4 regions of the Pseudoalteromonas sp. S2721 genome follow, and region 2 is predicted to be linked to each of the others. Evidence: predicted binding sites of a transcription regulator. Region 2 holds the regulator's gene; each other region holds the start of a gene.
The links. Region 2 encodes sigma-54, which starts transcription at its own class of promoters, with help from an activator protein. Its sites were predicted from a motif close to GTTGGCACGNNNNTNGNNT; they were not measured.

Region 1 (7,637 bases), on a different contig from region 2:
CATGACTCTACCTGATTGGTTTTTCTTTATTGTAAGTGATTCATTACGCGGATTAAACCACACTTCATAACGCTATTTATCGCAAGCTGTTGGGAACTGACGTTGGCTGTAGTAAACTCAATCAACATTTTTAGCGCAAAGAGTATTCTAACATGTCAGAAAAATTTCTAGTTCAACTTAGCGAGCAGGGCGCTGCCGCACATTGGGGCGAAAAAGCCGCTCTTTCTTTTACTGAACAAGGCGCAACTGTTCATTTAACTGAGCAAGATACACTTAAAAACGTACAAAAAGCAGCACGTACGTTAGCTAATCAAGGCTTAAAAAATATTGCTTTAGTTGGCGATGTTTGGTGCACAGAAACACAGTGGGCTTTTTATCAAGGTTTTGTATCACCAAAGAATTTAGACGCAATTGAGTTTGTTGAAAATGCAAAAACAGACAGCAAAGAGCTGACTTCGTTAAAGCAAGCTGCGACGTGGGCTCGTCAAATGATCAATGGCACTGCGGATGATATTTTCCCAGAGAGCCTTGCTGGTAAAGCTGCTGAGTTTATTCAGTCATTAGCGCCTGAGCACGTAAGCTACCAAATCATTAAAGGCGATGCTTTATTAGAGCAACAATGGATTGGTATTCACGCGGTAGGCCGTGGTAGTGAGCGTCCACCGGTATTATTGGCATTAGATTACAACCCAACGGGCGACGAGAACGCACCTGTTGCTGCCGCTTTAGTTGGTAAAGGCATTACCTTTGATTCAGGTGGTTACTCAATCAAAGCAAGTGAAGGCATGTTAGGCATGAAGTGCGACATGGGCGGTGCTGCTACAGTAACTGCAGGCTTAGCACTTGCTATTAGCCGTGGTATCAACAAACGTATTAAATTGTTCTTATGTTGTGCTGAAAACTTAATTTCAGGTCATGCCTACAAACTTGGTGATATCTTAACGTATAAAAATGGCACTACAGTTGAAATCGTTAATACCGATGCTGAAGGCCGTTTAGTCCTAGCTGATGGCTTAATGGCTGCAGGTGAGTCTGGCGCGCCATTAATCATTGATGCGGCAACACTAACAGGCGCTGCGCTTGTTGCTGTTGGTCAAGAGTACAATGCATTGTTCGGTCTTGATAAAGAGCTTGTACGTGACGTACAAGACTTTGCAGAGCAAGAAATGGAAGCTGCATGGCCATTACCACTTGAAAAATGGCATCAACAAAATTGCCCGTCGCCATATGCAGATACCGCAAATAGCCGTCCTCAAAAAGGTGGTGGTTACGGTGGTGCTTCTAATGCGGCTGGTTTCTTATCACGCTTTGTACCAAATGAAGGCAAAGGTTGGGTGCACATTGACCTTGCTGCTGCATTTAACATGGGTAGCACAAGCGAGTGGGCTGCAGGCGCAACAACACAAGGTATGCGTACCGTTGCAAGAACTTTACTAGAAAAAGCGTAAGCAATTTACTTTTTCTGTAGCTAATTAAAAGCCCCTTAACTTTATCTAAGTTAAGGGGCTTTTTTGATCTAAAGGGGAATTTTACAAACTGATACAAGCTTTTTTGAGTAAATTAGTATAAAATCCCGCCCCACATTTTCTCATCCTGTGGTTAGTTTTTATTAAATTAGCTACACTAGAATGATCATTTCACACTGGGGTCTCTATTTATGTCAGATAAGTGCTATATCACTGCGCAGCAGCTTCTTGAAGATTCATTTCGTGTTGCGGCACAAGTTTATGAAGATGGTTTCCGTCCTGATTTCATCATTGGTATTTGGCGTGGTGGTGCTCCAATTGGTATCGCAGTTCAAGAATATTACGATTATAAAGGCATCGAAACTGACCATATCGCAGTGCGTACTTCTTCGTATTACGGTATTAACCAGCAATCTAAAGAAATTAAAGTTCACGGTTTGCATTACATCATTGAAAATGCCAATGCAGATAACTCATTACTAATCGTTGATGACGTGTTCGATTCTGGCCGCAGTATTTTTGCATTAAAGGAAAAGCTTTCGGAGTTAATGCGTTTAAACCTACCACGTGATATTCGCGTTGCTTGCCCATACTACAAGCCGAAGAACTCAAAAGTAGACATGGTGCCAGATTACTTCATTCATGAGTCTGAAGAGTGGCTTGTGTTCCCTCATGAGCTTTCAGGCCTAACGCCAGACGAAATTATCGAAGGTAAGTCAGATTTAGCTAATATTCATGATTTACTTTTAGAAAAGTAAGTTTGAATACCCTTGCAGTTATGAGTGTGTCCTACACTTATAACTGCGCAAAACTATCGACGTAATCACTAAGCTTGTCGATATCTACTACTTGTAAACCTTGATTACTTCGCTGCACTAAGCCTTTTTCAACTAACTCTGTAACGACGCGTCTATATGCTCTTTCGGTGGTAGCAAAGCGCTCAGCTTCAGCATTTACGGTAGGGTAGGCACGCAGTAACGTTGGGTTGCTGTTTTCAGCTCTTAATAAGCAATCTTTAGCTATGTTGTAGCTAAGTGGTAATAGCAGCTTATCTAAGTTTATTTTTTGGTTTTCTTGGAATTTAGCGGCAATTGTTTGCGCTGTGTACAAGCTTAACTCTGGCTTTTCTAACAGTAGTGCGCGCCAATGCTTGAGCTCTATTAGGTTATAGCTTACATCGCTAAAGCACGTAACTGTATAAATACACGGATAGTTATTCAGAGCTTCAATTTCACCTATCAGTGTGTTGTTACAATCAAGCTGGCCTAAAAGAAGGCGTCGGCCATTACCCACGTCATAGCTGAACGACACTGTGCCGCTTCTCACTAATACGAGTTTTGACAAGGGTTGATCTTGGTGGATCAGCACCTCTTTTTTAGCTTGTTGAAAACTGCTGCCAGCAAATGTCAGTAATTGGTCAACAAGATAGCTTGAAAAATGATATTGAAACATTAACGCCGCTCTTCGGACAATTGTCCTATTTATTACATCTTAATGACGTTAGCATTAAGATTCTAAGAATTTACGCTAACTTGCTAGTAAGGTGTTTCACGTTACTGATACCTTCATTTCCCGTGTAATGATTTTAAAGCCAAGGTTATTCTTAAGCTTTACAAGGTTTTTAGTAAGTTAGCTTTTTTATTTTATTGTCAAAATAGCACAGAGTGCGTCAAAAAAAATGACAAGCTCCAATGCTAACCTAAAGCCTAGGAGAGAACAATTGAGTTGGGAATATTTAGGCTATTTAGCGTCAGCACTGTTGGTTGCTTCTTTGACAATGAGCGATGTAGTAAAACTACGTTGGCTTAACTTAGCAGGGTGTATTGCATTTACCTTCTACGGATTAGCAATAGGAGCCGTGCCCGTTGCCTTCACTAATGGCTTACTGGCGTTTGTGAATATTTACCACATCGTTAAATTAAAGCGTCAGCAAAAAGCTGACGCCGAGTAATATTATTCCTCTTTTTTATATTTCAGCTCGCCCGCAATCCAAGTTTGCGTCACATTTATATCGTGGATCTCTGAGATTGGCGCTTTGTAATAGTCTTTATCAATCAAAATAAAGTCAGCCCATTTACCTTGCTCTAAACTGCCTAACTTAAACTCTTGATGTGCAGCATAAGCACCACCTAAAGTAAATGCACGCAAAGCTTCATCACGCGATAGCAGCTCTTGTGGTCGCCAGCCGCCTTCTGGTAATTGATTATGATCCATTCGGGTGATGGCCGAATATAAACCATCAAATGGGTTAGCAAGCTCCACTGGAAAGTCAGAACCCGCTGCAATCACTGAGCCTTGTGCTAAAAAGGTTTTCCAAGCATACGCCCCTTCAAGTTGTTTTTCAGTCAGGCGCTGCTCAGCCATATGCATATCAGAGGTTGCATGAACAGGCTGCATTGATGGAATAATTTTTAATGTTTTGAAGCGAGGAATATCTTCAGGAGTCACGATTTGTGCATGTTCAATTCGGTTACGAAGTAAAATACCACCGGTTTTTTTAAATACATTTTCATAGGCATCGAGTACTACATGATTGGCTTTATCACCAATTGCATGAGTGTTTGCACTAAAGCCATGGGAAAAGCTTAGGTTAAATAGCTGCTCAAGCTTTTCTTGAGTTTCAAGCATTAAGCCATGATGATTTTTACGATCAGCGTACTCTTCAATGAGGGCTGCGCCTCGACTGCCTAAAGCACCATCTGCATATACTTTGACACTGCGAATCGACAGCATGTCATTCATGTCTTTATATTTGCCCGCTTTGAGCATGGTTTCTAATTGAGGATCGGCAGCACTTAGCATGGCTACGATTCTGACAGGAAGAGTACTTTGCTCAGAGCGCTGCTTGTACACTTGCCACGTGTCGTAATCGATACCGGCATCATGGGTTGATGTGATGCCTAAACTTAGTAGATGTTTACCTGCATTATCTAATGCTGTATTTATGCTGGCATGGCTTACTTTTGGTATATGCTGAGTAATAAGCGTTTCGGCTTTATCAATGAATACCCCTGAAGGTAAGCCAGAATCTAGCTTTAAAATTTCACCGCCAGCAGGAGAGGGAGTTTGTTTGGCAATACCTGCAAGTTCCATGGCTTTTGAGTTAACCCACACAGCATGACCATCAACGCGAGAAAGCACCACAGGTTTGTCTTTTACGTATTTGTCTAAATCAGCTGCAGTTGGAAACTCACCGCCAGGCCATTGCTCTTGGTTCCAACCGCGACCAATGATCCAACTTTGTTTATCTTTGGCAAATTCAGCCAGCATTTTGCCAACCTCATCTGCCGAGCGCGTATTCCTTACATCAAGTTGTGAAAGATTATTACCTAAACCAATAACATGGCCATGAGCATCGACTAAGCCAGGTAACAATGTGGCTTGCTTGCCATCAATTGTGGTGGCGTCAGGGAAGCTATTTTTAATTGAATCATTGCCCGTTTTTATGACTTTACCGTCTTTAAAAACTAGTGCAGAAAAGTGTTGGGTTTCGCCTTTATAGGTAGGCGTATAGCCATTTACATTATAAATAACAGTGGTGTTGGCAAAACAGCTAAGTGAAGCTGTTGCGAGTAAGCTGATGATGAGTTTCATAATCTTCTAATAGTTTTTATTGATTTATGAAAACAGTATCAGAGTTGCAGTAAACTGCAACTCAGCAGAGATTAATAGTTAACTATAACTCTTTATTTGCTCGCATAAATCTTAAACTCATTGAGGGATAATTTATTATCTTTATCACTGTCGTAATTTTTAAATCGCGACCACAGAGCTGGGTCTCTCGCAGACTCTGAGCGAGTCAGGTAACCATCGTCATTACGATCAAGTTGTTTAAATTTTTCACCAATACTATCTGCAGCAAAACTCATTGTGCTAAATGCACAACTTAAAACTAGGCTGGCAAAGGTTAATTTTGACATTACTTTAACTCTTGTTTGTTAAATAGTGTTTAAACTCAAGGAGCGAGATTTGTTGATCTTTATCTGTATCCCACTGCGCTATGCGTTTTTGCAAGTGCGGTTGCGATGACAGTTCCTGCTCAGATAAAAAGCCATTTTTATCTTTATCTAGGTGATCAAAGCGTTGTTTTACGTCCAATGCTAAGCTATTGAAGCTTATAGTAATTAAGGTGCATGGAGCAAGCCAGAAAATTCTCATAATTGCCTCCTAAATAAAAGTGCTTGCCATAATTTAACTCCCAAAATTTAAATCCGTTTACACATTCCCTCTGGGATTATGGCAAGCACTTTAAGCCGTTAAGGTTTGAATTTTTCAAACTCTTGTTCAGACAAAACCTGATCGCCGTTTTCATCCAGATCGGCAAATTGCTTAAGTAAGTTATCGTGTTTGGTTGCTTCAGTTAATGAAATCTCGCCATCGGCATTTGTATCAAATTGAGCAAATCTAACATCCATTTGTGATGCTAAAACGGTGGCGCTGATAACTAAAAACATCAGCGAGAATGCAGCTAAAAGTTGTTTCATTACAATCTCCTATTGAATAAACGACTGAAACTCAGAAAATGAAATTTGGCCATTTTGATTACTATCAATTTGCGTAAAGTTGCCGTGCAACAAGGCATCTTCAGATGCTTCTGCCTCACTCAAAAAACCATTGCTGTCTTTATCTAGCTCATTAAATGTTGTCTGCAAATCAAGTGCGTAACTATGAACTGAGAACAGACTTATAAGCAGGGTGGCTACCGGGGCCGTTACTTTCATTTTGTGTCCTAAATAACTAATTTGCTTAGTACTAATCAAAATCAGTGCCAATATTAAAAGTTATTAATTATCAGGTGGTTATGGTTTTTGTGTGGTTTTGAATGCGAAATAGTTACAGGGTGTTGTGTCTTTTTTGCAACGATTTTCAGGTGTTAAAAGTTTATCTATTTTATTTCAATGAGTTAGTTTGTTGCCAAATAGCAACTTTGTATCGGTTTTTGGGGGGAAATCAGTACTTTTTAAGGTCGGATTCAGCGAGTGTCTAAGTTTGTTCACTAATAATCAGCATCTGCAATTATGTTGAGAGTGAATATGCAAAATAAAGTAGCGATAAAAATAAAACAGTTACTCAATTGGCGACCTAGTCTTATTGGCCAGTTTGTTTGTAGCATTTTGCTGTCTTTACTACCGTTATCTTTGGTGGTGATTTTATTTTTAAATGCGCTTAATAAGCAGCTTGCGGTGACTCAAGAAATCGTTGGTGACAATTACGAGATAACTAAAGCATTTAATAACCTCAAACAAGACTTAAACAGCCTAGAAAGGGCAACTCGACAAAACTGGGTGCTTAAAAGTGAATCCCTCGATAGCTTGATTGCCAACAAGTGGCAATCGTCATTGCAAAGTGTTGATGAGCTCATTTTCTTAAGCCCAACCGCTGATTATGTCTCGCAGTGGCGGCAATTGGCTGAGGTATTACAATTTGCGCATCAGCATTTATTAATAGAACAAAAGCAAGATGGTGAGCTGTTTGCACCCGCTAGTAAGCTTATCAGTGAGCAAACAAATTGGCTCAAAGAGCAAAATGAATTGCGCATCACAAAAAATCAGCAGCAATTAAAAGCACTTCAAGCTTCATTTATTAATTGGTTAGTTGCGTTAATTCCACTCACGTTATTGGTCGGGGGCGGCTTTCTTTGGCGGATCAGCGGGCGGCTCAGAGAACTCACACATGTGATTGATAAACTTGGACAAGGTCACTGGCAGCAAAAAATTCAAGTTCGCGGCTCGTCAGAGTTAGTTGAATTAGGTAATAAATTAGAGTGGGTTCAAGCGCAGTTACATATGCTTGAGCAGCAAAAAGATACGTTTTTACGCCATGTGACACATGAATTAAAAACGCCCCTAGCTTCGATGGTTGAAGGCACAGACTTACTCGCAGATGAAATTGTTGGTCCTATCAATAGCGAGCAACAAGCCGTTCTTGAGCTAATAACGCAAAGTATGGTGCGACTCAGAGCCATGATTGAAAGCTTATTGAGTTACAACGCCATTCGCACGAGTAAGCAAAGCCTAAGCGAGCTTAATTTTAACTTGATGATGAATAAAATTGAGCGTCATTTTGAGCACCGATTATCAGCGCGTGACTTATCCATTGTGTGGGTGAACGAGTTACCAAATAAAGCCTTGTTTATCTCAATTGAGCTACTTGAAATGGTGCTCATTCAGC
Region 2 (7,637 bases):
TCCTGGCGAAGCTAGCCACGGTGATTTAGGAATGATCACCCGCGACGATGTGGTGATGTGTATTTCAAATTCAGGTGAGACCAGCGAAGTACTCAGTATTATCCCTGTTATTAAGCGCATTGGCGCAAAAATGATTTCATTAACAGGCAACCCAGACTCAACAATGGCAAAACTGTCTGATGTTCATGTGTGCATCAAAGTTAGCCAAGAAGCGTGTCCGTTAGGCCTTGCCCCAACGGCAAGCACCACTGCAACCTTGGTTATGGGCGATGCAATGGCGGTTGCGCTACTAGAAACCCGAGGTTTCACTGCCGACGATTTTGCACTTTCGCACCCTGGTGGCAGCTTAGGTAAACGTTTATTACTTACATTAGATGATGTGATGCACGCAGGCGACGCAACGCCAATCGTTAGCGAAACCCAAAGCATCAAAGATGCATTGATTGAAATGTCAGCCAAGGGCCTTGGTATGACCGCAGTGATTAGTGCAGATGAAAAGTTAGCCGGGTTATTCACTGATGGTGACTTACGCCGTATTTTAGAACAGCGCATCGATATCCATAACACGGCAATTAGCCAAGTGATGACCCGTTCATGCACAACGGCTCGCCCTGACATGCTTGCGGCTGAAGCTTTAAATATTATGGAGCATAAACGTATTAATGGTTTAATTGTGGTGGATCAAAGCAACACACCAATTGGTGCCCTTAATATGCAAGACTTATTAAAAGCAGGAGTTCTCTAAGCAATGACATTCGCCGAACTATACCAGCCCCTGAGCCCTGATGTGAGTCAGCGTGCTCAAAAAATAAAACTATTAATCTGTGATATTGATGGTGTTTTTTCTGATGGTCGAATTTATTTGGGTAATAATGGCGAAGAGCTTAAAGCATTCAATACTAAAGATGGTTTTGGTATTAAAGCACTCATTAATAGTGGCTTTGAAGTGGCAGTGATTACTGGCCGCCATTCACAAATAGTTCAGCAGCGAATGACTAGCCTAACAGTTCAGCACATTTATCAGGGACAAGAAGATAAGCTGATTGCTTATCAAGAGTTAAAGGATAAACTGGGGCTGACAGATGAACAGATTGCCTATATTGGTGATGATGGTCCAGACTTACCAGTTATGGAAAAAGTTGGCTTTGCTGTCGCAGTAAACGATGCACACCCGCTTATCAAGAAGCTGGCTCATTACACCACATTATTACCGGGTGGCTTTGGAGCCGTGCGAGAATTAACTGATTTACTGATGTTAGAAAACGGCAAGCCGTTAACTAGCGATGGAACCAGCGCATGAATATAGCCCGTATTTTACTGAGTATTGTTTTTGTCTGTTGCATGGTGTGGTTATGGTACCCGTACTTTAACCAGTCAACTGATACAATAACTAGTGAAGACGAGATCATCGCAACACCTGATTACACTGCCGTTGCTCTAAAGCAAACAGCTTATGACGAGCAAGGTAAAATTAGTCATAAAGTGGCAGCTGCAAAAATGGAGTTGTATCAACAATTAGGGTTTACCTTTTTTGAACAACCTATTTTTACTATTTATAGCGATCAGCAAGTTTGGCAAGTAAGAGCCAAAGAAGCTACTTTATACGAAAATGATCAGCTGATTTTTGAAGGGGATGTAGTTGCTAAAAACTTAACCCATAACGGTATGATCGAAGACATAAAAGCAGAAAATATTAATGTCGACATTGATAAAATGACGATGTTTTCAAAGCAACCTGTAACACTAACAGGACCGAATTTAAAAATTACCGGTAAAGGCTTAAAAGCCGATTTAAAAGCCGAAATTGTTGAGTTAACTAACCATACACGAACCATATACTATGACCAATAAACTGAAGAAATTACTCCTGATCCCAAGCTTATTGATTGCCTTTTCGGGCGCAGCTGCCGAGCAAACAGGCGCTCAAATTAGCATTAGCTCAGATCGCCAAGTCGGTAAACTAAAAGATGGCGTTGGCATATTCGAAGGTAACGTAGAGATCGTGCATGGTGATCGTCGCATTACAGCAGAGCGACTTGAGGCACATGGCGGTGACACCGAAGGTACAGTCGAATTAATTATCGCTACAGGCAAACCAGCTTACTTCGAAGAAAAGCAAGCTGATGGTACCGTGATGAGCGCCAGCGCCGAAGAAGTTCGTTATGATGTTGCGAAACGCTTCTTAACACTCAATGGCGAAGCTGAAGTCACTCAAGCGGGTCAAAAAGTAACGGCAAAAAGCATTACCTATGATATGGCTCAACAGCTGATCAGCGCAGAAAAAGACGAAAACTCAACAGATCGTGTACACACTATTTTAGTGCCTGTAGAAAATAAAAAAGACGATAAAGGCCAACCATGAGCACATTAAAAGCAGAGCTTTTAGCTAAAAGCTACAAAGGCCGCCAAGTGGTTAAAAATGTCGGTCTTGAAGTTGAAGCGGGCAGTATTGTTGGCTTGTTAGGGCCAAATGGTGCAGGTAAAACAACGACCTTCTATATGATTGTAGGCCTCGTACCAAGCGACAAAGGAAAAATAAGCATCGATGATAACGATATCACGCTTTTGCCAATGCACAGCCGTGCGCGCTTAGGTATTGGTTATCTACCACAAGAGTCGTCTATTTTTCGAAAATTAACAGTTTACCAAAACTTGATGGCCATATTAGAGACCCGCAAAGATCTTAACAAAACAACGCGCGAAGAGACGCTTAACAACTTATTAGATGAATTTAGCATTCAACATATTCGCGATAGCCAAGGTATGGCACTGTCAGGTGGTGAACGACGCCGCGTTGAAATTGCACGTGCATTAGCCGCTAATCCTAAATTTATCCTTTTAGATGAGCCTTTTGCTGGTGTTGATCCTATTTCGGTGTTAGATATAAAGAAAATTATTGAGCACCTAAAAAATCGTGGTATTGGTGTACTTATTACTGACCATAATGTTCGAGAAACCCTTGATGTTTGTGAAAAAGCCTACATTGTTTCTCATGGGGAGCTAATTGCATCAGGGACACCTGAGCACGTATTAGCTGACCAAACTGTACGTGATGTTTATCTAGGCGAGCAATTCAGGCTGTAACCATTACGCCACCGACTAGAGCATCTGCTAGACTTATACAATGACAAAAAATCGATAACAGTGTCTTCACCGTTACCGATAACTTAAAAAGGATTGTTAGGGATACATGAGGCAATCATTACAGCTGCGCATGGGCCAGCAACTTACAATGACTCCACAACTGCAACAAGCCATTCGCTTGTTGCAGCTCAGTACATTGGATCTCCAGCAAGAAATTCAAGAAGCGCTTGATAGTAATCCTCTGCTTGAAGTGGAAGAAGCGGATTACAACGAAGAAAGCATCGGTAAGAATGAGCAAAAAGCGGAGTCTGACGATGTACAAGTCAGCGCGTCTGCCGACGAAGCACCTAGCGAATTCGAGCAAGAAAGCAGTGATGCTCTGAGTAAGGATACGGTTAGCGATGACTTAGCTATGGATGTTACGTGGGATGAGTACATGAGTGCCGCCCCATCAACATCGTCTGGGCCAATGCCTGAAGACGAGTCTATTTACCAAGGTGCTTCAACAGAAACACTGCAAGAATATTTAATGTGGCAACTACAGCTCACACCATTTAGTCCTACCGATGAAGCGATTGCCGTTGCCATCGTTGAAGCTATCGATGACTCAGGTATTTTAACGGTTAGCTGCGAAGATATTGTCGAAAGCTTTAATCAAAATAATGATGAAGAAGAAATCGAACTCGATGAAGTTGAAGCTGTCTTAAAAAGAATACAGTTATTCGATCCAGTTGGTATCGGCGCGCGAAGTTTACAAGAGTGCCTGTGTATACAACTTCGTCAATTCGATGCCAATACGCCATATTTAGCTGAAACTAAAATGGTTTTATCTGAGCATATCGAATTATTAGCAAGTCGCGACTATCGCACTTTAATGAAAAAGACTAAGCTTAAAGAAAACGAGCTTAAAGAAGTGATGACGCTCATTCACAGCTTAAATCCTAAGCCTGCGGATAGCATAGTACGCGAAGAATCTGAGTACGTCATACCCGATGTATCAGTGAAAAAAGTGAAAGGCCGCTGGGTAGTCGAGTTAAACCCAGATTGTATGCCAAAAATTAGAGTGAATAGCCAATATGCAGCGATGTCTCGCTCTGTTAAATCAAGTAGCGACAGCCAATTTATTCGTTCTCACTTACAAGAAGCAAAGTGGTTTATTAAGAGCTTAGAAAGCCGTAACGATACTTTACTAAAAGTGACCAACTGTATCGTGCAACAACAGCAAGCTTTCTTTGAACATGGCCCAGAAGCAATGAAGCCAATGGTGCTAAACGATGTCGCTGAAATGGTCGAAATGCATGAATCGACGATTTCTCGGGTTACAACACAAAAATATATGCATACCCCAAGGGGAATTTTTGAGTTGAAATATTTCTTCTCAAGCCATGTCAGCACCGAAAATGGTGGTGAGTGTTCTTCTACAGCAATTCGCGCTTTAATCAAGAAGTTAGTTGCTGCAGAAAACTCGGTTAAACCATTGAGTGATAGCAAAATTGCAGATATATTGGCTGAGCAAGGAATTAAAGTAGCTAGACGTACAATTGCAAAATATCGTGAGTCTCTAGCAATACCTCCGTCTAATCAGCGTAAAAGTCTGATTTAGACGTTTTACATAGAAGGAAAATGCTTATGCAACTAAATTTAACTGGTCGTCACGTAGAAGTCACTGATTCATTAAGAGACTATGTAAACACTAAGTTCGCAAAACTAGAAAGGCATTTTGATCATATTAATAATGTTCATGTCATTTTAGATGTAGAAAAATTAAGCCAAAAAGCAGAAGCAACTTTACATGTAAACGGAGGCGAGCTGTTCGCTTCTACAGAACATCAAGATATGTACGCAGCAATTGACTCATTGATCGATAAACTTGATCGCCAAGTCATTAAGCATAAAGAGAAATTAGCTCGACATTAAATTATGAAACTTAGTTCACTTACTAATCAGGACTGCAGCAAAGCTGCGGTCCTTTTTAATAGCAAAAAAAGAATTCTTGAGTATATTAGCGAGTTAGCTCACCAGCAGTTTCCTCATTTATCTCAACAAGATATCCTAGATGCTTTTCTGAACAGGGAAAAGTTAGGTAGTACAGGTATCGGCCGAGGAATAGCTATTCCCCACGGTCGAATGAGTGGTGCTGATGAACCTCATGCATTTATTATTGTCAGTGAATCTCCCATCAATTTTGATGCGATAGACAATCGTCCCGTTGATATTTTTGTGGCACTCATCGTACCAGATGGCGATTGCCAGTTGCACTTGAAGACCTTGTCAACAATTGCTGATAGACTTAAAGATAAAGATTTTTGTAAACAGTTGCGAAGTGCTACAAGCGATCAGCAACTATTTCAAGTAATTGCATCAGAGGCATAAATGGAATTAATAATTATCAGCGGTCGCTCAGGCTCGGGGAAATCGGTCGCTTTACGAGTTCTTGAAGACTTAGGCTACTACTGTGTTGATAATATTCCTGTCAACCTACTGCCTTCGCTCGTGCGAAGTGTTTCTGATAATTATGACAAAATTGCCGTCAGTATCGACGTACGTAACTTACCGAAAGAGCAGCAAGAGTTTAATGATATTCTTGAGTACCTGCCAGGTTTTGCAAACCCAACACTATTCTACCTAGATAGTGATGACCAAACCCTAATTAAGCGCTTTTCTGAAACTCGCCGTTTGCATCCATTATCGATTGATTCTTTACCGCTTGATCTTGCCATTAAACAAGAAAAAATCCTGCTTGATGTGCTGATCACCCGCGCTGACTTTATGATTGATACCACTGATTTGAGTGTTCATCAGTTAGCAGAATCAATTCGTGAAAAGATTTTAGGTAAGAAAGATAAAAAACTGATTATTACGTTTATGTCGTTTGGTTTTAAGCATGGCATTCCAAAAGAAGCTGACTACGTTTTTGATGCACGCTTTTTACCGAACCCACACTGGGAGCCTGATTTAAAGCCACTAACCGGCCTCGATCAGCCTGTCAGGGATTATTTAGCTAGCCACAGCATAGTGCAAAAATTCACTTGGCAGATTCAAACCTTTGTACAGACTTGGTTGCCACATCTAGAGCGCAACAACCGCAGTTACCTAACCATTGCAATTGGTTGTACAGGAGGCCAACACCGTTCTGTTTACTTAGCGCAAACAATTGGTGAAAGCTTTTCTAAAACTCATGCTAATGTAAAAATTCGCCACCGCGAACAAGATATCTAACTAGGCACCAACAATGCACGCTGAAGATACCTTTTTAATTCAAAACAAACTTGGCTTACATGCTCGCGCTGCGACTGTTTTAGCGCAACTAGCACTGCAATTTGATGCCAAAATTACACTTTTTCAAGATGAGAAAGAAGCTGAAGGCGACAGCGTGTTAGCGTTAATGCTCCTTGAAAGTAGTCAAGGAAAAGAGGTTCGTGTTGTATGCGAAGGTCCTGACGCTGACGCTGCATTAACGGCAATCGGCGAATTAATTGCGCAACGCTTTCACGAGCAAGAATAGCATTTGCTAAGACTTCAAGGTTTACGGTAAACTTACTTCGGATATTTAAAATTCCCTTTAAATATCCTACTTTTATATCGCTCGCTTTTCTAAATTACAAAACTCTTAATAAATTTATCGCAGTGCGACGATATCTCTGCAAATACACTACAAAGCAACTATGCTGTATTTGCATAGCCTATTTAAACTTTTTTCAGTTGTAAGGACGCCAATGCCAGAAGCCTTTGAACAAGATTACCCACTACAACAACTCAAACAAGTGACCAAGTCACTCAATAGTGGTCAATTTGTTCAAGTGCGCGGCATGTTAGCCAAAACGGCACCTTGTGATACAGCCCTTTTACTTGAGTCTTCTCCCCATAAAATTCGTCGTATGCTTTGGCAGCTGGTTGACCCAGATGTCCGTGGTGATGTTCTAGAGGAACTCTCTGAAGATGTACGTCTTGGCATTATTGCCCAGATGGAGCCTGAGCACATTGCTGCTGCTACAGAAGATATGGACGACGATGACTTAGGTGAGGTTTTACGTAGTCTTCCTGATACCGTATATCAAGACGTTGTTAGCGCGATGGACTCGCAAGATAGAGAAAGGGCAACTCAAGCGCTTTCTTATCAAGAGCGCTCAGCCGGTGCCCTGATGAACAGCGATACGGTAACCATTCGTCCAGATGTTACCCTAGATGTAGTTTTACGCTATTTACGCTTACGAGGTGAGTTACCAGAGGGTACCGATGATTTATATGTAGTTGATAAACATAACTGCTTTTTAGGGGCGCTTTCGTTAACCACGCTACTGACAAGTCCTTCTGATAAAGTTGTTCGTGATTTAATGGATGAAGACTGTGAGTCAATCCTAATCTCTATGGATGAAAGTGATGTAGCGCAACTGTTCGAGCGTCACAACTGGATTTCAGCCCCTGTTGTAGATGATAACGCTCACTTGCTTGGTCGTATTACCATCGATGATATCGTTGACGTAATCCGTGAAGATGCTGAACACAGCATGCTAAGCCTTGCTGGTCTTGACGACGAAGAAGATACCTTTGCG
Region 3 (7,637 bases), on a different contig from region 2:
CTATTAACTGTGCTGCTATTCCTGAAAACATGCTTGAAGCAACCTTATTCGGTTACGAAAAAGGGGCGTTTACTGGCGCTATTCAAGCTTGCCCGGGTAAATTTGAGCAAGCTCAAGGTGGTACCATCTTACTAGATGAAATCACTGAGATGGATTTAGGCTTGCAAGCTAAATTACTGCGTGTACTTCAAGAGCGCGAAGTAGAGCGCTTAGGCGGTCGTAAAACCATAGAGCTTGATGTTCGCGTACTTGCTACAAGTAACCGAGATTTAAAAGAAGCAGTGAGCGAAAATCTATTTAGAGAAGATTTATATTATCGCTTAAATGTATTCCCGTTAATGTGGAAACCATTAGCCGAGCGTCCTGGCGACATTCTTGTATTGGCAGAGCATTTAATAGAGCGTCATTGCCTGAAAAGTAAAGAGCCTATAGCTCAACTAAGTGAGGGTGCGAAACAAAAGCTGCTATCGCATGCTTGGCCAGGTAACGTACGAGAGCTCGATAACGTTATTCAACGGGCGTTGATATTATGCGATGGTAATAGTATTCATCAAGATGATGTCTTTATTGAAGAGTTGCTTACGGCGGATATCAAGCCAGTCGCTACGCCACCACACAACGCTCCGGTATATCAAGAACAGCCTGTTGAAGTTAATCTAGATACCGTACCGCAAGTGAGTGAGCAGGGTAATTATAAAGACGAGCTGAAAGACAAAGAGCATCGTATTATTTTAGAAACCTTAGCGCGTTGTAACGGTAAGCGTAAAGAGGTTGCAGAAACCTTAGGTATTAGTCCGCGCACGTTACGTTATAAACTGGCGCAAATGCGAGACTTGGGTATCGCCTTACCTGCATAAACTCCTTCCAAAAAGTTAGTCAAACAAGCTCACATTTTTGTGAGCTTGTTTGCTGTCAAAACTCTGACAAGTAAATTATCTATGTTAAGTTATTGAAAACTCTCGTTTTATTTTGTGGCACGGTTTGTGCTTTATCAGTGCATAAGTAAACTGCATTGTCAGAGAGTATTATGAAAGTTCAAAACAGCGCATTATTTCAAGAAATGCAATCTATGGCTTCAGAAGTTGGTCGTGGTAACTCAATTAATAATTTACCAACACAAACTCAGCCAACTTCATCGGCACAGTTTGGTGATTTACTTACCAATGCACTTGATACAGTGAATGGCTTACAACAAGAAGCAAAACAAAAAGTAACCGCGCTTGAAATGGGCGATCGCAGTGTTTCACTTGCGGACGTAATGATTGCTTCGCAAAAGTCATCAGTTGCCTTTGAAGCGACGGTACAGGTTCGCAATAAACTTGTTGAAGCTTATAAAGAAATCATGAACATGCCTGTGTAACTAGGTAGTGGAGAATTATTGTGGCGCAATCTAATCAATCAACTGATCTAGCCTTAGCAGGCGGCGGTATCGATGCAACCGATACTGACGATCAACAAGAGCAAAAGTCAGGCTACCTAAGTGCCTTAAATGGTGTAGACGTTTTACGCCAGGCTACTTTAGTGATTGCTTTAGCAATCTGTTTGGCTATCGCAATTTTTATTATTATTTGGGCTCGTCAGCCAGATATGCGTCCGCTTGGCAAAATGCCAACGGAAGAGCTTATTCAAACGCTGGACTTCTTAGACGCTCAAAAGATTGATTACGAACTTGATGGTAACGTCATCTCTGTTGAAGAAGGTGAATACCAAAACATCAAATTATTGATGGCTCGTGAAGGCCTAGAGCAAGCGCCAAGCTCAGGTACTGACATCATCATGCAAGACATGGGGTTTGGTGTAAGCCAACGCCTTGAACGTGAACGTTTAAAGCATGGTCGTGAGCAACAGCTTGCACGTACCATCGAAGAGCTAAAAAATGTTACTCGCGCCAAAGTACTTTTAGCTATTCCAAAAGAAAACGTATTTGCTCGTCGTGAAAAACAACCTTCAGCGACGGTAGTACTAACCTTAAAACGCGGCCGTACGCTTGATGGTGAAGAAGTTGACTCAGTAGTTGATATTGTTGCCTCAGCAGTCCAAGGTTTATCGCCAGAGCGTGTTACTGTTACCGATCAAAATGGTCGTTTACTGAATTCAGGTTCACAAAACTCACTTGCTGCTCGCTCTCGTAAAGAGTATGAAATTGAGCGTAAGCGTGAAGAAGAATACTTAAATAAAATCGATAGCATCCTTATTCCAGTTGTAGGTTTAGGTAACTACACAGCGCAAGTCGACTTAAATATGGATTTTAGTGCAGTCGAAGAAACACAAAAACGTTATAACCCAGACTTACCCGCTGTGCGCAGTGAAACCACGTTCGAAGAAAACAACATTGGTGGTCTTGCTGTCGGCATTCCAGGTGCGCTAACGAATCAGCCGCCAGTTAACTCTAATATTCCTGAGGTCGCTGGCCAAGGTAGTGCGGGTTCAGCAACGAACCCAAGTCGTTCGCATAAAGAAGCAACACGTAACTACGAACTTGATACCACAATTTCGCATAAGCGCCAGCAAACCGGTGTTATCCGCCGCATCAGTGTGTCAGTTGCCGTTGATTATGTACCGCAAGTAGGTGAAAACGGTGAAACAACTATGGTTCCTCGCTCTGTCGAAGCATTGTCAAATATTCGTCGCTTACTACAAGGTGGTGTTGGGTTTGATATGCAACGCGGTGATGCACTTGAAGTCGTCACAGTGCCATTTGTAAGACAAGATACAGGTGAAGCGATTGAAGTTCCACTTTGGGAGCAAGATTGGTTCATGAAGATGCTACGCTTAGCATTAGGTGCACTGGTTATCATCGTACTTATTGTCTTTGTTGTAAGACCTATGCTGAAACGTCTAATTTACCCAGACGATACACTAGAAGAATATGATGAAGATGCATTAAGTGCAGGTGTAGATATTGGTGATAGCACGCTAGATATGCTAAATAAAGACTTTGACTCTGCTGCTGTAGGATTCTCAAGTGATGGTACACTACAGCTGCCAGACTTACATGGCGATGAAGATTTACTCAAAGCAGTTCGTGCATTGGTTGCAAATGAACCAGAACTGTCTTCTCAAGTAGTGAAAGCGTGGTTAACAGAAGATGACTGATCAAGAACAAAAACAATTACCACCGGCGTTTGATGTTGATAAATTAGACGGTGTTGATAAGGCGGCAATCTTATTGCTGAGCTTATCAGAAGAAGATGCTGCGCAAATCCTTAAGCACTTAGAGCCAAAGCAAGTGCAAAAAGTGGGTATGGCAATGGCCGCACTAGATGATTTATCGCAAGCGAAAATTAGCGCAGTCCATAATTTGTTTATTGAGCAAATTCAAAGCTTCAGTACCATTGGCTTCCAGTCTGAAGACTTTATTAAAAAAGCCCTTACAGCAGCGCTTGGTGAAGACAAGGCTGCCAGCCTTATTGACCAAATTGTTATGGGCTCAGGGGCGAAAGGTCTTGATTCATTGAAGTGGATGGACTCAAAGCAAGTGGCGAATATCATTCGCAACGAGCACCCGCAAATTCAAACCATTGTTTTATCTTATTTAGAGCCAGAGCAATCAGCGGAAATCTTGTCGCAATTCCCAGAAAAAGTGCGTTTAGATTTAACCATGCGTATTGCAAACCTTGAAGAAGTTCAACCAGCAGCATTGCAAGAGTTGAATGAAATCATGGAGAAACAGTTCGCAGGTCAAGCTGGTGCGCAAGCTGCGAAAATGGGTGGCTTGAAAGCGGCCGCTGATATCATGAACTACCTAGATACCAATGTTGAAGGTCAGTTAATGGATTCAATCCGTGAACACGATGAAGAGATGTCACAGCAAATCCAAGACCTTATGTTTGTCTTTGAGAACTTAATGGATGTTGAAGACCGTGGTATTCAAGCGATCCTTCGTGAAGTACAGCAAGATGTATTAATGAAAGCAATTAAAGGTACTGACGAAGCATTAAAAGAGAAGATTTTGGGCAATATGTCAAAACGTGCCGCTGAATTACTCGCAGATGATCTTGAGGCAATGGGCCCTGTTCGTATTAGCGAAGTAGAAGCGGCACAGAAAGAAATTCTTTCTACGGCACGACGTTTAGCTGACTCAGGCGAAATCATGCTTGGTGGCGGTGGTGGTGAGGAGTTCCTGTAAGCCATGAGTAAGTCTTCATTTCATACAGGACGCCCAGTACATGCCAGTGAAGCTGCCGATGAATTATTGGAAAACTGGCCAATTCCTGAAGTGACGCAAGATACAACAAAACTCGCTGGACGCTCAACGGCGTATGGCACACCTTTAGCTGACTTATATCGTAAAGAGCAGCAAAAGCAGCAGGCCGAAGAGCAGCCAGAAGAGCCTGAAATTCCGTCATTGACCATGGCTGAACTTGAAAAAATCCGTCAAGATGCCTATGAAGAAGGGCTAAAGCAAGGTCATGAACAAGGCTATATAGATGGTTTTGAAAAAGGCGCGCATGAGGGGAAAGAAGCTGGTTTTAAAGAAGGTGTTGAGCTTGGTAAGGAGCAAGGCCAAGAAGAAATTAAGCCTATTTTAGAAGAGCAGCTCACTAACTTAAGAAGCTTACTTGATAGCCTTTCTCAACCATTATCTAAAGTCGATGAAAGTGCCGAAAAGCAGTTAGTGCAATTAGCTGTTATGTTAACTGAAGTCTTAGTTTACCAAGAAATCAAAACCTCACCAGAAGTCATTTTACATGCTTTGAAGCAAGCCATTGATGCGTTAGGTGAAGAGCAAGTGAAAGTACGTATTCACTTACATCCTGATGATATTGCTTTAATTACCGAAAGTTATGGCGAACAAACTATTGCAGATAACCATTGGCAGTTAGTGGCAGAGCCGACTTTAGAGCGCGGTGGCTGCGAAATTAAAACCCCGCAATCATCCCTCGATATGACGATAAAAACTCGCGTCAAAGAAACGTTGGAAAACTTTTTGCATAGCAGTGGTATCTAACACTTTTTAGGCTCATTATGAGTGCTCAATCAATGACTCTTAGCGAACGCTTACAGCGCTATGAAAAACATATCAAGGCTCCAAAACCGGCTGTTGCCGGTATTCTGACGCGTGTTGTTGGTTTAACGCTAGAAGCAAAAGGGCTTAGAGCACCTGTTGGTAGTCAATGTAAAATTGAAACCATTAACGGCTTTGTTGATGCTGAAGTTGTTGGCTTTAATGACCAAACACTGTACTTAATGCCAAATGATCACATCTCTGGCGTACTACCAGGTGCGCGAGTTATCCCAAAAGTAAACGAAACAGGATTGCCTGTAGGCATGAGTTTACTTGGCCGCGTAGTGGATGGCCTTGGTCGGCCACTTGATGGCTTAGGTGCAATTAATGCTGAGCATCACTTAAAGTTTGCGCAAAACGCAATTAACCCGCTGGCAAGACGACCAATCAGTCAACCTATGGATGTAGGTGTACGAGCCATCAACTCCGTTATTACCGTGGGTCAAGGCCAGCGTATGGGTCTGTTTGCAGGCTCTGGTGTTGGTAAATCAGTGCTACTAGGTATGATGACTCGTGGTTCTGAAGCAGATGTAATCGTGGTTGGCCTTGTGGGTGAACGTGGTCGTGAGGTAAAAGAATTCATTGAAGAAATTTTAGGAGTCGAAGGACGTAAGCGCTCAGTGGTAGTTGCAGCCCCTGCGGATGCGTCACCATTAATGCGTTTAAAAGGCTGTGAAAGTGCAGTGACCATTGCGGAATACTTTCGCGATCAAGGTCTTAACGTGTTGTTATTACTTGACTCTGTTACCCGTTATGCCATGGCACAACGTGAAATTGCCTTAGCGGTTGGTGAGCCTCCGGCTACGAAAGGTTATCCGCCTTCAGTATTTGCTAAATTACCTGCGCTGGTGGAGCGTGCCGGTAATGGTGGTGAAGGGCAAGGTGCCATTACAGCGTTTTTTACTGTACTTAGTGAGGGCGATGATATGCAAGATCCAATTGCTGACTCTGCCCGCGCTATTTTAGATGGCCACATTGTTTTATCTCGAGATTTAGCCGACAGTGGTCACTATCCGGCTATTGATATTGAAAAGTCGATTTCTCGTGTAATGCCGCAGGTTGTATCTGAAGCGCATATGCAACAAGCGCGTGTGCTCAAGCAAGTGTATTCAATGTATCAACAAAACAAAGATATGATCACCTTAGGGGCGTACCAAAAAGGCACCGATCCTATGCTCGACCAAGCAATTAATATGATGCCGCGAGTCAATCAATTCCTTCAACAAGGTATGAAAGATGTGATCAGTTATGATGAAGGTCTGCAAGGTCTCGCGCAGTTATTAGGGCAAGGTTAATGGCTAAAAGTAAACTTGATTTATTGTTAAAGCTTGAGAGCGATAAAGAAGAGTCTTTACGCATGGATTATTTAAAAGCACAGCAGCACTTACAAAGTAATCAACAAAAACTGCAAGGGCTTAATAACTTTCGTTTAGAGTATTCTCAGCAGTTACATTTGAAAGGACGCTCTGGTTTGTCTAGTGCTGGCTTCAGCCAATATCATGCTTTTATTGCAAAAATTGAAGAAGCGATACGTCAGCAAGCAAGTACAGTGAATACCGCAAAACAAGTTGTGACACAGCGAAAAGCACTGTGGTTAAAGCAACAAGTGAAAGCAAAAGCAGTAGCGAAGTTAATCGAAAAGCAAGCTGAAAAACAAGCGATGCAAGTGGCAAAAGCAGAACAAAAAATGCTGGATGAATTTGCTGCAAATCAGTTTTATCAGCGTCAACTTAAAAACGCACTTCTTTAAAATACTTCTTTTTTAGGCATGTTAATTGCATTTACCTAACCAGTAGCATTAATTTTGGCACTTGCGGCGGCAAATTGCCTCATTACTTTAGATGACTAGGTTTAGGTGAATTATGGCGATCAGTGATATCAATTTGCAGGTTAAAACTGAGCAAGGTACTGGTTTTTCAGGCAAAGACTCAGAGTCTAACAACAAAGCATCGGGCTTAAGTTTTTTAACTTCACTGACAGAAGCAAGTGAAGCGGCAAACGCGCAAGCAAAAAGTGATGCAGATGCTGACTCAATTGATGAACCTAAAGCTATCAGTACTTCTGAAGAACTTAAATCAGATGCAAAACCAGGTGATGAGAATACAGCGACTGATGCTAAAGCTGCAACTACTCCCACAACTACAGATCAGCAGCCTAAAATAAATCCAGATGTTCGTAATGAAGCTGTAACTAAAGAGCAAAGCGATGAGCTTGCACTTGTAGAAGGTGAAGATAACTCACTGCTTTCGCAAATTAATGCGGCTCAAGCTATGAGTACACGTGTTAATAAATTGATTGAAAATAATGACTTTAGCCCGGTAGTTGTTGATAAAAAACCAACCCCAATCGATACCATTACACCTGTAATACCTTCACCTATGACAGACGTTGCGCAAACCGGTGATTCAAAAGTCGCAGCAGAAGATGACAACTCAATCGCAAGTTTATTACATAAGTCTAAAGTTGCGACAGCAGTAGATAGTCAACTAAAAGCGATTGGTGATTTACCGCCAAAAGATAGCGTGACCCCTATTGTTGATGGCCCATTAACAGACAAAGAAAAGCAAGGTGTTTCAGCTGTTAATACACCGGATACAAAACCTCAGGTAGCTAACTTTGCCAGTGCAAT
Region 4 (7,637 bases), on a different contig from region 2:
ATTTCATGCACTGGGTTTACGTTCGACATTTCAAGCGTTCCCGACAATACTTTTACGTTAGGTGAAATGTCACAAAAGCCACAAAGGTCATTGACCAACATGTCTTCTTTTGGTCGAAATAAACCGTCATTGCCTTTTTCAAGCTGAGTGTTATCAGCCTCAATCACTTTTAAGCGATCAACCACTTCCAAAAAGTTAGCAGGCGCACCTTGCGGGCGAACCTGAATAGCGCCATCTTCACTAAACTCAACTTTTTCAATAGGCAATGGCAAAATGATTGGACCACCTTCGCCAATTACTTGACGGCCATGGCTGGTGATCAATGCGCCATCTGGAGTAATGTTTAATGTGCCAGTTTTGGTGTACGCCTCATTGCCGGATGCATCTTGTACGCTCAACCAACCACGGTCGCTCATCGCGATATCAAGCTCACGGCCAGTTTCAACAAAACCACCCGATTCCATATTAGATCCTGGGCGTTCTTGCATAGCAAACACCCTAGATGGCAGACCTTCACCAAAGGCTTGCATAGAGCGAGCTTGTGCAAAATCAGCTTTAAAGCCAGTGGTGTTAGCATTAGCAAGATTGTTGGCCTTGAGCTCAAGACCTCGCAAACTTTGCTTAGCACCCGACATGGCAATGTAGACCATTTTGTCCATAACATTGACTCACTAAAAATACGATAATTAGGAAATGCAATAAAAGTGCCAAAGTAAAATTGACGCTAAAATAGAAGAGAAAAATGAATAGTAAGAATGAAAAAAGGCTGCCAATAGAGGAAGCAGCCTTCGTGTCGGATTAAGCTTAGAACCGTTAAGATTAACGGATCTGTAGGATGTTCTGTTGTAGTGTTGAGTTAACCTCAAGCGCACGTGAATTTGCTTGGAAGTTACGCTGAGCACTAATTAAGTCAACAAGTTCATTGGTTAAGTTAACGTTTGATTGCTCAAGCGCTGATGAGTTAATTGAACCTAGAGTACCTGAACCTGGTTCACCCGCAATCGGCTCACCTGACGTTAAACTCTTCTTCCATGAGGTATCACCAACTTGTTGCAAGCCCTGTGAATTAGAGAAGCGCACCATAGCAACTTGACCTAGGAACGACGTATCTCCATTACTGTATGACGCAACAATTTTACCGTCAGAACCGATATCAATTCCTGATAGACGACCTACAGTCGCACCATCTTGCTCTAATGCTTTTACTTCAAAGTTACTTGCGTATTGAGTTGGAACTTTATTTGCTGTTGCCGCTTCATCACGCCAGTTAATAGTCACATCATCAGGGAAACTTGCACCATTCGAAAGTAAATCAGAAAGGCCTGTCGCAGCACCTAAACCACTCGGTAACGTTAATGGATTAAATGTTGTATCAGTATTCGCTGTACCATCTGTACTTTGTGGTAAGCCACTGGCATCAAACTGAAAAGTTGATAATGGTGTATAAGGTGTTGTGGTTTGCTCAACACCTGTTGCATCAAATGGCTTTTCATCTAATGTAGCGTATACTTCCCACTCATTTTCATTACCAGTCACTGTAGAATCAGTTTTCACAAAGAAGAACTGTAGAATATGCGGTTCACCTAATGAGTCATACACCGTTGTCGATGTAGAGCTGTTATAAGTTGCACTTGTTTCTGGATCGAATGGTGTCACAGTTGGCGCAGAGGCACGTGAATCAAGGTTAAATGACGAATAGACATTCGTGGTTGCACGTGGTGAACCTGATGCATCTGGAATTTGTAGCGCAGAAGATGTACTTAAGCTTACAGAGGTTGTGTCACCGGTTGCTTCATCAACAGGGAAACCTTGTAAGTAATTACCGCTCGCATCCACAATAAAGTTATCTTTATTAAGTTTGAACGCACCAGCACGCGTGTAAGTAAAATCTTGTGCACCTAAGTCATTCGCCATTGCGAAATAACCTTCACCAGTAATTGCTAAATCAAGTGAGTTATTTGTGAAAGAGAGTGAACCTTGGTGGAATTGTTGTGCCACCATTGTTGTCCTTACACCGTCACCATTTTTTGTTTTACCAGAACTAAATACTGATGATGCGTATACATCAGCGAACTCTGCACGAGACTCTTTAAAGCCCGTAGTGTTAACGTTAGCAATATTATTTGCTGTTACGTCTAAATCTTTTTGTGCGGCTGCTAAGCCTGTTAATGCAATATTGAAGCTCATAACTCACCTCTAACCTATCTCTTAGCCTAAGCTAACCCAAACCTTTTATACTTATGCGATTTCAGCTATATCAGTTAGCCTAACCGCACCCTCTTTTGTATTTACGATAATGCCGCTTGCGCCATTAATATTGACACTTTCAATATTCTTAAAGGTCGCCATAGGCATACTGCTGTAGTCTCCATTTACAAAGCCTTCAGCACTGATGTCATACTCGCCTTCAGGGAGCACATTGCCATCGTTATCTTTACCATCCCACTCAAAACGCAGTGCGCCCGCAGACTGAGAACCTAATTCAATGGTTCGTACTAACTGACCTGAAGAATCTGTTATTCTTAGCGTTAAAGATTCAACGGCTGTCTCAGCAACCACCGACCCTTTAGCAAGGTTTTCACCGTCAAAGTCAATGGTGTCAGACTCTAATAACGCTTGCTTACCAACCAAAGTGGAAGCCTGTAACGCAGAATTTGATGTCATTGATGCAGTCAGTGAGTCAAACTTCTCGTTTAAGTTTGAAATACCTTCAGCCATAGTAAAGTTCGTCATCTGCGCGATCATTTGATCGTTATCAGCAGGGTTACTCGGATCCTGGAACGACAACTGCTGTGTTAACAACGAAAAGAAATCTTCCTGAGAAAGTGTGTTGTTGTCTTCCTCAGTTGTTTGCGTATTGCTTTGATTCCAACGCAAGCTATCCATATAGGATGATGATGCAGAGCTGATGTCGTTACTCATAACTTATCCTCGATTACCGTTGTCCTAACAACAGTGTTTTACTTAACATTTGCTTAGCTGCATCAGCAACTTGCACATTTGTTTGGTAAGAGCGAGAGGCAGAAATCATATTTGCCATTTCTTCTACAACATTAACGTTAGGTTTGTAGATATAACCATTTTCATCCGCACTTGGGTGATTCGGGTTATATTCAATTTGTAGCGGCTTATCGCTCTCTACAATACCTAAAACTTTAACGCCTACAGAAGAGCCCTGAGGATTGCTTTGCGATGCTGACGCTTTGGTCAACTCTGCAGCAAAAACAGGATGGCGCGCTCGGTATGTCTGGTCTTGGCTAGAGCTAATCGTGTTTGCATTCGAAATATTACTCGCTGTGGTATTTAAGCGCACATTTTGTGCACTCATACCCGTGCCTGAAATATCAAAAACATTATATAAACTCATGATTAAGCTCCTTGACTACCGAGGGCTTTTTTAAGGCCTTTAATTTTACTACTCATAAATTGCAGGCTTGCCTGATACTCTAATGAGTTCTGTACATACAAGTTTCGTTCCACTTGTATATCTACAGAGTTACCATCGCCTGTATCTGCTTGATTTGGCGTACGAAACATTTCTGCACCGCCAACAAAACGGCTGCCTCCGGCAATATGTTTAGCATCGGTTCTTACCATGCTATTGCCGCCTTGTTGGTTGCTTTTTGCCGCTTTTAATGCCGAGGCAAAATCAATGTCTTTCGCTTTATAGCCCGGCGTATCAGCATTAGCGATATTGGTCGCTAATAACTCAGCGCGTTGTGAACGGATCAACATTGCATGGGGGTGAACACCAAATGCTTTATCAAAACTGATAGCCATAACCATCTCCAAAAAATTGACTCTAGAGTGATTAATGCAAAAGCTAAGCCAATAATGAAGGGGATATTTTACTTACGTAAGATATTGAATAATAGATAAATTTAGCAACCTAAGAGCTAGGTTGCTAAGAAAGGTTTACTTTTTCTGGTAGATGATGCCTGGATTACAACGAACCATCTCAAAGCTATCACTTAAGCCCGCCATTGATTCTGACGCACCTAAAAAGAGGTAACCTTTAGGGTTTAGGGCTTGAGCAAATTGCGAGATAATTTTAGCTTTTACCTCTGGTGAGAAGTAAATGAGCACGTTACGGCAAAATATAATGTCAAACTTGCCCATTAAAGCGTATGAATCCAGTAAGTTAAGGTGTCTAAAGCTGACCATTTTACGTATAGGGTCAATGACTTGAGCCATTCCATTGCCGCTGTCTTTAAAGAACTTTTGACGGCGTTCCATCGACAAACCACGCGCAAGCGCTAGCGAGTCATACTCAGCGTTTTTGCACATATCAAGCATGGTATTAGAGATATCAGTGCCGATTATTTGCGCCCCCATCTTTAATACACCTGGGTTTTTTGACTGAAACTCGGCAACCGACATGGCAATTGAATACGGCTCTTGTCCTGATGAACTTGCCGCTGACCATATTTTTAATGGTCTACGCACATCTTTAAGCTCAGGAAATAATTTCGTTTTCAATAACTCAAACGGATACTGGTCACGAAACCAAAGCGTTTCATTGGTTGTCATTGCATCAACCACAGCGGCACGAAGCTGCCTCTCATGAGGACTCAGTGTTTTACTTACCAACTGCGATAAAGACTCGACATTAAAACGCGCCATAAGTGGAGCGAGACGGCTTTTAACTAAATAAAGTTTATTATCGCCAAGCACAATGCCGCATTGTTGCTCTAAAAAAGAGCGAAATTGATCGTATTCGCTTTGTTGTAAATGCTTATTTTCCAAAGTAATACCACCTATAAACTATTAATCACAATGAACCCATTTTTTTACAGCAGTCGCTAGTTCATCTGGGTTAAATTTAGCAATAAAATCGTCAGCTCCCACTTTCTCAATCATTGCTTGGTTGAATACACCACTTAAAGAAGTATGTAAGATCACATGCAAAGGTGATAATTTTGGATCGGCCTTTATCTCGGCGGTTAAGGTATAGCCATCCATTTCTGGCATTTCAACATCTGAAATTAATAAGCCAACTCGCTCAGTAATATCGTTCTGGCAATCAAGTTGAGCTATTTCTCTTAGTCTTAGTAAGGCCTCTTTGCCATTTTTAGCAAGCTCAGTTTGTACACCAAGTGGCTCAAGCGCTCGTTTTACTTGATTTCTCGCGACAGCAGAGTCATCAGCAATAAAGACGATTCTTTCACCTAAATCTTTCTGGAACTCACCTTCACCAACAACATCTGCGCTAACTTCAGTGTTCACTGGGCAGATTTCATTTAGGATCTTTTCAACATCCAAAATCTCAACCAGTTCGTTTTCTATTTCTGTGACTGCTGTTAGGTAAGAATAACGTCCAGCTCCCGAAGGTGGTGGCATTATTTTTTCCCAGTTCATATTTACGATACGTTCTACACCACCAACCAAAAACCCTTGTACTGAACGGTTGTATTCAGCAATGATGATAAAGCTGTCTTTTATGTTTTCAATTGCAGGACCACCGACAGCCATTGATAAGTCAATAACAGAAATAGTTTGTCCACGAATATGCGCAACACCGCGAATATAGGCATTTGATTTTGGCATGTTCGTAAGTGGCGGGCATTGCAAAACCTCTCTTACTTTAAACACGTTAATACCAAAGCGCTGACGCCCTCTGAGTTTGAATAATAGTAATTCAAGGCGGTTTTGCCCAACCAACTGAGTTCGCTGGTTAACTGAGTCTAAAATGCCTGCCATTTCAATCTCCTAAAGATAAACAATCAGAGCTGGAACAATAATTGCCTTCTTTGTGTTAAAGCTACATAAGGTTACGAAGCGTCTGTTTTTTGACGCAAAATATTTATACCTTGTTTTCAACAATAAGCATAGTCGAAACAATATGAGTTTGTTAAAAAAAAGCCGAAGATACAGTGTTTTTTATTTTCTTTCTAGCCTGTTGTTTGCAACACAACTACAAGCAGAAGTCTATAACAACGAGCAACTTCAACAGATCGCTGTTGATTTTGTGAGTGAACACATGCCTGACTTGAACACAACACCACAGATAAGCGCTTTGCCTCTGGATAGTCGCATTCCTGATAGGTTATGTGAGTCGCCATTAAACAAAGAGTTACCAACAGAGCCTCCTTTTAATCGGCAGGTCACAGTACAACTTAAGTGCCAAGACATAAATAGTTGGACCCAATACGTTCACGTTAGAATTATAGAACTTGAGCCAGTCGTTGTTGTTACAACGAGTCTTACTCGAGGTGAAGTTATTCGTGCCGAACATTTACGCCTAGAAATGAAACCTAAGCAATTTGTTAGAACGCAATACGTACAAGATGAGTCTATACTTATTGGCAGTCGCAGTAAGCGAAATTTACGCGGTGGTACACCTATTGTTATGAGCCAAGTTTGCATGGTTTGCAAAGGCGATAACGTAACTATCTATGCTTCGTTACGGGGCTTAAGGATCAAAACCACCGGAATTGCGCTAGAAGATGGCACGTTAGACGAATTAGTACGTGTAAAAAATAAAAAATCAGGTAAAGTATTAAATGCGCGTGTGGATGGAGTCGAGTCTGTACAGGTAAATATTTAATTTTAACTATTTATGCTAAAGTATCCGCTGTGCCCGCCGATATAAAGGCATAAGTTGGGTAATGTATAGGTCAAAAATTATGGTAAGCAATGTCAATAATGGTCAACAACAGCCTTCTGTGTTGACAAATACCAAGCAAAAAAAGCTTGATTTACAAAAAGATAATGCTAATGCAGCTGCTGCTAAATCAGCCGCACCTAAAGCAAGTGCAGATTCTGTCAGTTTAACACCTCAGGCAAAGCAGCTTAAATCATTGCAAGAAAAAGCAGAGCAGTCTTCTGGTTTTGATAGCAATAAAGTGGCTGAGCTGAAAAAAGCGATCAGCGAAGGTAAATACCAAATTGATGCTGAAAAGCTAGCAAAGAACATCGCTGCATTCGAGTTTGATGTCTATGGCTGATCATAATCATTTAATAGCCAGCAAACTAACACAGCAAGTTTCGTGCTTGGAGTCTATTGCTGCGTTGTTAGATGATGAATTGACAGCCATTGCTGCAAAACGTGGCGAAGGATTAAAGAGTATTGCCCAACAAAAAATTTCTTTGCTCCAACAAATCCAAACCATAGATAAAGAAGTGCAAAAGCTTGTCGCGCACAACGAATCGCAAGATGATGACGTGAGTGCACTTATTAAGCAAGTTAACACTCTCCTAGCAAGCTGCAAAAAGAAAAACGATGTAAACGCCCATGCGGCTCACCAAGCACAGTTAAGTGTTAAACAACTTAAAGATATTCTAATCGGTGCGCCTTCATCGATGACCTACGACCAAGGCGGCAGCGTAATTCAAGGCGATAAAAAAATCGTCCACAATTTGAAAGCCTAAACCCCAATATTATTCTTTTAAAAAAACGCGATAACTAAGTTAGTTATCGCGTTTTTTAATGTTTGCAGAATAATACCAATCCACGATATCACTCAATTAAGCAAGGTACTGTAAGAAAAGCGCATTTCAGCGCTTTTCTTTTATTGATTAAATATCTACAGATTTATTTCCATCTTCGATTAGTTTCTTAATCATGTCCTCTGATTCACTCTGAATATCACTTGCAGGTTGTGAACTTATTGAGTCATTAGGATCAAAAGCTAAAC

Region 1: a site for sigma-54 is predicted at 6,221-6,239, ahead of CWC02_RS03055 (EF-hand domain-containing protein). Genes of this name have one in related genera too.
Region 3: a site for sigma-54 is predicted at 971-989, ahead of fliE (flagellar hook-basal body complex protein FliE). Genes of this name have one in related genera too.
Region 4: a site for sigma-54 is predicted at 3,815-3,833, ahead of flgB (flagellar basal body rod protein FlgB). Genes of this name have one in related genera too.

What each region holds. Positions count from the first base shown of each region.
Region 1 covers NZ_PNCZ01000007.1:54,484-62,120, reverse strand. The annotation lists gene sfsA (DNA/RNA nuclease SfsA) at 1-3, opposite strand, end outside; gene pepB (aminopeptidase PepB) at 153-1,448, shown strand; gene CWC02_RS03090 (phosphoribosyltransferase) at 1,658-2,224, shown strand; gene CWC02_RS03085 (Crp/Fnr family transcriptional regulator) at 2,262-2,918, opposite strand; gene CWC02_RS03080 (YgjV family protein) at 3,187-3,417, shown strand; gene CWC02_RS03075 (amidohydrolase) at 3,420-5,060, opposite strand; gene CWC02_RS03070 (EF-hand domain-containing protein) at 5,153-5,386, opposite strand; gene CWC02_RS03065 (EF-hand domain-containing protein) at 5,391-5,624, opposite strand; gene CWC02_RS03060 (PLC family EF-hand domain-containing protein) at 5,723-5,950, opposite strand; gene CWC02_RS03055 (EF-hand domain-containing protein) at 5,960-6,187, opposite strand; gene CWC02_RS03050 (HAMP domain-containing sensor histidine kinase) at 6,500-7,637, shown strand, end outside.
Region 2 covers NZ_PNCZ01000008.1:64,799-72,435, forward strand. The annotation lists gene CWC02_RS03585 (KpsF/GutQ family sugar-phosphate isomerase) at 1-745, shown strand, start outside; gene kdsC (3-deoxy-manno-octulosonate-8-phosphatase KdsC) at 749-1,300, shown strand; gene lptC (LPS export ABC transporter periplasmic protein LptC) at 1,297-1,851, shown strand; gene lptA (lipopolysaccharide transport periplasmic protein LptA) at 1,841-2,362, shown strand; gene lptB (LPS export ABC transporter ATP-binding protein) at 2,359-3,084, shown strand; gene CWC02_RS03610 (RNA polymerase factor sigma-54) at 3,191-4,687, shown strand; gene hpf (ribosome hibernation promoting factor) at 4,714-5,001, shown strand; gene ptsN (PTS IIA-like nitrogen regulatory protein PtsN) at 5,005-5,457, shown strand; gene rapZ (RNase adapter RapZ) at 5,458-6,303, shown strand; gene CWC02_RS03630 (HPr family phosphocarrier protein) at 6,317-6,589, shown strand; gene mgtE (magnesium transporter) at 6,801-7,637, shown strand, end outside.
Region 3 covers NZ_PNCZ01000040.1:14,186-21,822, reverse strand. The annotation lists gene CWC02_RS15200 (sigma-54-dependent transcriptional regulator) at 1-857, shown strand, start outside; gene fliE (flagellar hook-basal body complex protein FliE) at 1,028-1,360, shown strand; gene fliF (flagellar basal-body MS-ring/collar protein FliF) at 1,381-3,096, shown strand; gene fliG (flagellar motor switch protein FliG) at 3,089-4,129, shown strand; gene fliH (flagellar assembly protein FliH) at 4,133-4,951, shown strand; gene fliI (flagellar protein export ATPase FliI) at 4,969-6,303, shown strand; gene fliJ (flagellar export protein FliJ) at 6,303-6,758, shown strand; gene CWC02_RS15165 (flagellar hook-length control protein FliK) at 6,871-7,637, shown strand, end outside.
Region 4 covers NZ_PNCZ01000040.1:57,654-65,290, forward strand. The annotation lists gene CWC02_RS15370 (flagellar basal body rod protein FlgF) at 1-659, opposite strand, end outside; gene flgE (flagellar hook protein FlgE) at 820-2,187, opposite strand; gene CWC02_RS15380 (flagellar hook assembly protein FlgD) at 2,239-2,922, opposite strand; gene flgC (flagellar basal body rod protein FlgC) at 2,936-3,367, opposite strand; gene flgB (flagellar basal body rod protein FlgB) at 3,370-3,780, opposite strand; gene CWC02_RS15395 (CheR family methyltransferase) at 3,916-4,746, opposite strand; gene CWC02_RS15400 (chemotaxis protein) at 4,768-5,700, opposite strand; gene flgA (flagellar basal body P-ring formation chaperone FlgA) at 5,843-6,547, shown strand; gene flgM (flagellar biosynthesis anti-sigma factor FlgM) at 6,627-6,947, shown strand; gene flgN (flagellar protein FlgN) at 6,940-7,371, shown strand; partial or broken gene CWC02_RS15420 (beta strand repeat-containing protein) at 7,519-7,637, opposite strand, start outside.